2 linked regions of the Frondihabitans sp. PAMC 28766 genome follow. The protein of the gene in region 1 interacts with the protein of each later gene in a pairwise test. Links are inferred from orthologs where the notes say so. Each region holds a gene or a part of one and is shown in the gene's direction. Other genes may lie near its edges.

Region 1 (4,104 bases):
GCACCTCGAGACCGGCCGCACCCATCAGATCCGGGTGCACATGGCCGCGCAGCGGCACCCCTGCGTCGGCGACACGCTGTACGGCGCCGACCCGACGCTGTCGGCGCGTCTCGGCCTCACGAGGCAGTGGCTGCACGCCGTCCAGCTCGGCTTCGACCACCCGGCGACGGGAGAGTGGGTGTCGTTCCGCTCGGAGTATCCCGCAGACCTTCAACTCGCACTTGAAGTGCTTCGGGCCGCCTGACCCGACCGACCCGCGCGACACGCCGAGCCGTGTCGGCGGTCGCCGTTAGTCTCTAAGAAGTCCACTACTCGAGCGGTCGATTTTCACAGGAGAGCCGTTGCCGACAAGCACCGATTCCTTCGTGCACCTGCACGTCCACAGCGAATACTCGATGCTCGACGGCGCGGCCCGCGTGGCGCCCATGGTCGACGAGGCCGTCAAGCAGGGCATGCCCGCCGTGGCGGTCACCGACCACGGCAACATGTTCGGCGCGTTCGACTTCTACAAGACCGCGACCGCCGCCGGCCTCAAGCCGATCATCGGCACCGAGGCCTACATCACGCCGGGCACGCACCGCTCCGACAAGACCCGCGTCAAGTGGGGCGACGGAGGCCGTGACGACGTGTCGGGCGCCGGTTCGTACACGCACATGACCCTCCTGTCCGAGACGACCGAGGGCATGCACAACCTCTTCCGCCTGTCGTCGAAGGCCTCGCTCGAGGGCTACTACTTCAAGCCCCGCATGGACCGCGAGCTGCTCTCCGAATACTCCTCCGGCCTCATCGCCACCACCGGTTGCCCCAGCGGCGAGGTGCAGACACGCCTCCGTCTCGGGCAGTACGACGAGGCGCTGAAGGCGGCTTCCGACTTCCGCGACATCTTCGGCAAAGAGAACTATTTCGCCGAGATCATGGACCACGGGCTCGGCATCGAGAAGCGCATCATGGGCGACCTCCTGAAGCTCGCCAAGCAGCTCGACCTGCCTCTCGTCGCCACGAACGACCTCCACTACACGCACGAGCACGACGCGACGAGCCACGCGGCCCTCCTCTGCGTCCAGTCGGGCTCCACCCTGTCCGACCCCAACCGCTTCAAGTTCGACGCCGACGAGTTCTACCTCAAGACGGCTGCGCAGATGCGCCATCTCTTCCGCGACCACCCCGAGGCCTGCGACAACACGCTCCTGATCGCCGAGCGCTGCGAGGTCAAGTTCGACACCGAGGCCAACTACATGCCCCGGTATCCCGTGCCCGAGGGCGAGACCGAAGACACCTGGTTCGTCAAAGAGGTCGAGAAGGGCCTCGACTACCGCTACCCCGACGGCATCCCGAACGAGGTGCGCGAGCGTGCCGATTACGAGGTCGGCGTCATCCGCCAGATGGGCTTCCCCGGCTACTTCCTGGTGGTCGCCGACTTCATCAACTGGTCGAAAGACAACGGCATCCGCGTGGGGCCGGGCCGTGGCTCGGGCGCCGGGTCGATGGCCGCCTACGCCATGCGAATCACCGACCTCGACCCGCTGCGCCACGGGCTGATCTTCGAGCGCTTCCTCAACCCCGACCGCGTCTCGATGCCCGACTTCGACGTCGACTTCGACGACCGCCGCCGCACCGAGGTCATCAACTACGTGACCGACAAGTACGGCTCCGAGCGCGTCGCCCAGATCGTCACCTACGGCACGATCAAGGCGAAGCAGGCGCTCAAAGACTCCTCCCGCGTGCTCGGCTTCCCGTTCGGCATGGGTGAGAAGCTGACCAAGGCGATGCCGCCGGCGATCATGGGCAAGGACATCCCGCTCACCGGCATCTTCGACCGCGAGCACTCCCGCTACAAAGAGGCCGGCGACATCCGGGCCGTCGTCGAGGGCGACCCCGAGGCGAAGACCGTCTTCGACACGGCGCTCGGGCTCGAAGGCCTGAAACGCCAGTGGGGCGTGCACGCCGCTGGCGTGATCATGTCGAGCGACCCGCTGATCGACATCATCCCGATCATGAAGCGCGAGCAGGACGGCCAGATCGTCACCCAGTTCGACTATCCGGCCAGCGAGGCGCTCGGCCTGATCAAGATGGACTTCCTGGGGCTCCGCAACCTCACGATCATCAACGACGCCCTCGACAACATCAAGTCGAACCGCGACTTCGACCTCGTGCTCGAAGACCTCGAGCTCGACGACAAGGGCGCGTACGATCTGCTCTCCTCCGGCGACACGCTGGGCGTCTTCCAGCTCGACGGCGGCCCCATGCGCGGGCTCCTCCGGTTGATGAAGCCCGACAACTTCGAAGACATTTCAGCCGTCATCGCCCTGTATCGCCCGGGTCCCATGGGCGCGAACTCGCACACGAACTACGCGCTGCGCAAGAACGGCCTGCAAGAGATCACGCCGATCCACCCCGAGCTCGAAGAGCCGCTGCGCGAGGTGCTCGGCGGCACCTACGGCCTGATCATCTACCAAGAGCAGGTGATGAGCGTCGCACAGAAGCTGGCCGGCTTCTCGCTCGGCCAGGCCGACATCCTCCGCCGCGCCATGGGCAAGAAGAAGAAGAGCGAGCTCGACAAGCAGTTCGCCGGGTTCCAGCAGGGCATGCTCGACAACGGCTACTCGGCCGACGCCGTGCAGAAGATCTGGGACATCCTGCTGCCCTTCTCCGACTACGCCTTCAACAAGGCGCACTCGGCCGCCTACGGCGTCGTCTCCTACTGGACGGCCTACCTCAAGGCGCACTACCCCGCCGAGTACATGGCAGCGCTGCTGACGAGCGTCGGCGACTCGCGCGACAAACTCGGCCTCTACCTCAACGAGTGCCGCCGCATGGGCATCAAGGTGCTGCCGCCCGACGTCAACGAGTCGATCGGCTTCTTCGCCGCCGTCGGCGAAGACATCCGCTTCGGCATGGGCGCGATCCGCAACGTGGGCTTCAACGTCGTCGACCACATCATCGCCGCCCGTCAGAAAGAGAGCGCGTTCACCTCCTTCCACGACTTCCTGCGCAAGGTGCCGATCCCCGTCGCCAACAAGCGCACGGTCGAGTCGCTGGTCAAGGCCGGCGCGTTCGACTCGATGGGCGACACGAGGCGTGCCCTCGTCGAGATCCACGAGGGCGCCGTCGAAGCGGCCGTCAGCGAGAAACGAGCCGAGGCCAACGGCCAGGTCGGCTTCGACTTCGACTCGCTGTGGGACGAACCGGCCCAGGTGCAGCAGGTCCCGCCGCGGCCCGAGTGGTCGAAGCGCGACAAGTTGGCGTTCGAGCGCGACATGCTCGGCCTCTACGTCTCCGACCACCCGCTGGCCGGGCTCGAGTTGGCGCTGGCCAAGCACGCGTCGACGACGATCTCGACGATCACGGCCGCCGACGACTCCATCGACGGCGAGACCGTCACGGTCGCAGGCCTCATCACGAGCGTGCAGCACCGCGTCGCCCGCAATTCGGGCAACCCCTACGGCATCATCACCGTCGAAGACTTCTCGGGCGAGATCTCCGTCATGTTCCTCGGCAAGACCTATCAAGAGTTCGGGCCGACGCTCGTGGGTGACTCGGTGGTCGTGCTCAAGGGCCGGGTCGGTGTGCGCGACGACGGCAAGAACCTCCACGCCGTGACCATCTTCATGCCCGACCTCGGCGTCGCCGCCAGCAACGGTCCACTCGTGCTGAGCATGCCCGAGTTCCGGGCGACCACCGACGTCGTCGCCGAGCTCGGCGCTGTCCTCGGCCGCCACGCCGGCGACACCGAGGTGCGGCTGCGGCTGCTCAAGGGCGACAACGCCCGCACCTTCGAGATCCCGCTGCCGGTCGACATCACCGCCGACCTCTACGGCGAGCTCAAGAGCCTGCTCGGGCCCGGCTGTCTGCTCTAGCGTCTGCTCTGATGCGATCCGGGGCCACTGCCAGTGACGGGCGGCCGCGGCCAGCGCTCGCGTCTGCGTGAAATCGCCACGTTCGTCGCTCGCGGAGCCCAGGGGCGACCGTGGTCGCGATGTCGCGGCCGGGATCGCATCGCGGCACGGTGTCAAATGGCCTGTCCGACCGCGCGGCGAGCTCTGATCCGTCGGACGGGCCATCTCGCGGCGGTAGTGAGGGCTGCGGGCGTGAGTCAGCCGGCCA
Region 2 (2,890 bases), 580 kb from region 1 along the record:
GTGCCTGCCGAAGTGCCGGCCGAAGCGTTGATGGTCACGACCGACGGCGTCGCCTTGGCAGCGACCGCGGTGATGATCGTGGCGTCTTTGTAGTGGCCGATCTCGAGCGAGTTCGAGGCGCCGGTCGCCGTGTTCGACTGCCGCGAGGAGACGATCGCGTAGCCGCCGGTGGCGACCAGGGCACCGATCACCGCGGCGACGACGGCGACGCCGACGAACGCGCCGAGACCCACGCGGCGACGACGCGGCGCAGGAGTCGACCAGCCGGCGCCCTCGGGGTAGCCGTGCGCGTCGGCCTCGACCTGCTGCGCCGCGTCGGGCAGCTCGCCGCGGGCCGCGGCGGCCGACAGGTCGCCGTACGCGGCAGAGTTCTGGCCGGCGTAGGCCGCGTGGTCGAGCGATGCGGGCGCGCGGTGGCCGGCACCAGGATCGGGCAGCGGATCGCCTTGCGAGGCCGCTTCAGATCGCTCGTCGGCGAGACTCTGCGGCGGGGTGCCGGGCAGAGGCGGCACGCCGACTGGCGCCTGCCACTCCTCGGGCCGGGCGTCGCCAGCGGGCTGCTGCGCGTCGCTCGCGGGCTGCTGCGCGTCGCTCGCGGGCTGCTGCGCCTCGCTGCCAGGCTGTACGGGGCCCCCCTCGTGGTTCGAACCGGCGCCGGGAGGAGTGTCGCGTCCAGGGGTGTCAGTCATGGCCGTCATCCTAGGCGTCGGCCATCGGGAGAGGCCGAGAACGCGCAGTACGGTAGGTCGCGTGACTGCACTCGCCCCCTGGGAACGCGCCGCCCGCGGCGCCATGCTGCTCGGCTCCGACGGCCACCTCGCCCCGACGATCTTCGCCGAGATGTCGGCTCTCGCCCAGCGCAGCGGCTCGATCAACCTCGGGCAGGGCTTCCCCGACGAGGACGGACCTCGCGAGGTGCTCGACGCGGCGGTGAAGGCCATCCGCGACGGGGTCAACCAGTATCCGCCCGGGCGAGGCATGCCGATCCTGCTCGAGGCCGTGGCTCGCCACCAGAAGCGCTTCTACGGCATCGACCTCGACCCGGCGACCGAGGTGCTCGTCACCGCGGGCGCCACCGAGGCCCTCGCTGCGACGCTGCTGGCCCTCGTCGAGCCCGGCGACGAGGTGGTCACCCTCGAGCCGTTCTACGACTCGTACGGCGCCGTCATCGGCCTCGCCGACGGCGTCCACCGCACCGTTCCGCTGCGCGGCCCCGACTTCACCGTCGACCCCGACGAGCTGCGCCGAGCCGTCACCGACCGCACCCGCGTGATCCTGCTCAACGACCCGCACAACCCGACAGGCACCGTGCTCGACGCGGCGACGCGCGAGCTCGTCGTCGAGCTCGCCCACCGCCACGACGCGATCATCGTGTCGGACGAGGTCTACGAGCACCTGCTCTTCGATGGTCTGACGCACAGCCCGATCAGCACGCTGCCCGGCGCCCGCGAGCGCAGTGTCACGATCTCGTCGGGAGGTAAGACCTTCTCGACCACAGGATGGAAGATCGGCTGGCTCTCCGCCCCCGCGGCACTCGTGGACCAGATCCTGGCCGTGAAGCAGTTCCTCACCTACGTCAACGGAGCGCCGTTCCAGCCCGCGATCGCCGCCGGGCTCGACCTGCCCGACGGCTATTTCGCCGAGGCCGCCGCCGCCCTCGAGCACAAGCGCGACGTGCTGAGCGCAGGGCTCGTCGCCGCGGGGTTCTCCGTCTCGCGGCCGCACGGCTCGTACTTCGTGGTCGCCGACGCCGCCGGCCTCGGCTACTCCGACGCGGTCGACCTCTGCCGTCGCCTGCCCGAGCTCGCCGGCGTCGTCGGCGTGCCGATCAGCGCGTTCTGCCACGCCGACCTCGCCGCCGAGTACTCGTCGCTCGTCCGCTTCGCCTTCTGCAAGCGCATCGACGTGCTCGAGCGGGCGTCCACCCAGCTCACCGGTCTCCGCTCCCGCTAGAGGGCGTGCGTGCCGAAGCGGCGCAGGGCGAGCGCAGGATTCTGACGGCGAACGGCGTCGAGCCGGTCGCGTCGCACCTCGGCCACCGCGATGCCCTGCTCGTCACCGATCGCGGCGATCGTCACCCCCGACGGGTCGACGATGAGGCTGGTGCCGACGCCGACAGGCGGGTGTGGTCGGCGGCGGCCACGTAGATGGTGTTCTCGATGGCGCGGGCGGTGAGGAGGGTGCGCCAGTGGTGCTCTTTGAGCGGGCCGCGCACCCACTCGGCCGGCAGGAGGACGATCTCGGCGCCGGAGTCGACGAGGATCCTGGTGACCTCGGGGAAGCGCACGTCATAACAGGTCTGCATCCCGACCGTGAAGCCGTCGACGTCGAAGAGCTCGGGTTCGCCGATCGGCCCTTTCACGACCCAGTCCGACTCCGTCTGCCCGAACGCGTCGTACAGGTGCAGCTTGCGGTAGGTCGCGACGACGTCTCCGCTCGGCGCCACGGCGACCAGTGTGTTCGAGAAGCGATCGGTGCCCGTACTCTCGACCAGCCCCGCGACCACGAAGATGCCCAGCCGGGCGGCGAGCGAAGCGATGCCGCGAACGAATGCCCCGTCGAGCGGTTGTGCGGCGGCGACGAACGCCGCCCCCATCTCCGCTTCGAAGAACGACGAGTACTCCGGGAACACGACGACTCGCGCCCCGCGACCCACCGCGCTCTCCGCCATCTCCCCCATCGTGCCGAGGTTCGCCGCAGAGTCGGCCCCCGGCGCGAACTGCGCCACCGCGATGCTCAGGCCTTCGCTCATCCCCTCACCCTATCGACGCCCCGACGAGCGGAGCGGCGCCTCAACGCGCACCACGCGACAACCCGAATGACGAGCTGCCGCAGATCGTCAGGGCAGCCAGCCGGGTAGCGCGTTCTGGTGGGCCGGCGTGACGCGTGC

Evidence for each region.
Region 2: the proteins of dnaE (region 1) and AX769_RS09310 interact in binary tests that used the Escherichia coli proteins (3 or more experiments, as listed by UniProt). The link is inferred for Frondihabitans sp. PAMC 28766 from one-to-one orthologs.

The regions. Positions count from the first base shown.
Region 1 is NZ_CP014513.1:2,494,327-2,498,430, forward strand. Bases 23-4,057 are described here. They hold dnaE (DNA polymerase III subunit alpha), read left to right. Parts: upstream 23-395; coding sequence 396-3,857; downstream 3,858-4,057. Other genes in these bases: AX769_RS12005 (RluA family pseudouridine synthase), read left to right, coding at 23-244. Outside these bases: more of AX769_RS12005, read left to right, coding at 1-22. UniProt on the Escherichia coli protein: DNA polymerase III is a complex, multichain enzyme responsible for most of the replicative synthesis in bacteria. This DNA polymerase also exhibits 3' to 5' exonuclease activity. The alpha chain is the DNA polymerase catalytic subunit.
Region 2 is NZ_CP014513.1:1,913,908-1,916,797, reverse strand. What follows is about bases 52-2,872. They hold AX769_RS09310 (aminotransferase class I/II-fold pyridoxal phosphate-dependent enzyme), read left to right. Parts: upstream 52-792; coding sequence 793-1,953; downstream 1,954-2,872. Other genes in these bases: AX769_RS09305 (carbon-nitrogen hydrolase family protein), read right to left, coding at 2,075-2,752; AX769_RS25970 (hypothetical protein), read right to left, coding at 1,950-2,078; AX769_RS09315 (S1C family serine protease), read right to left, coding at 52-689. Outside these bases: more of AX769_RS09315, read right to left, coding at 1-51. UniProt on the Escherichia coli protein: Shows aminotransferase activity with methionine and histidine as substrates, and to a lesser extent also with phenylalanine.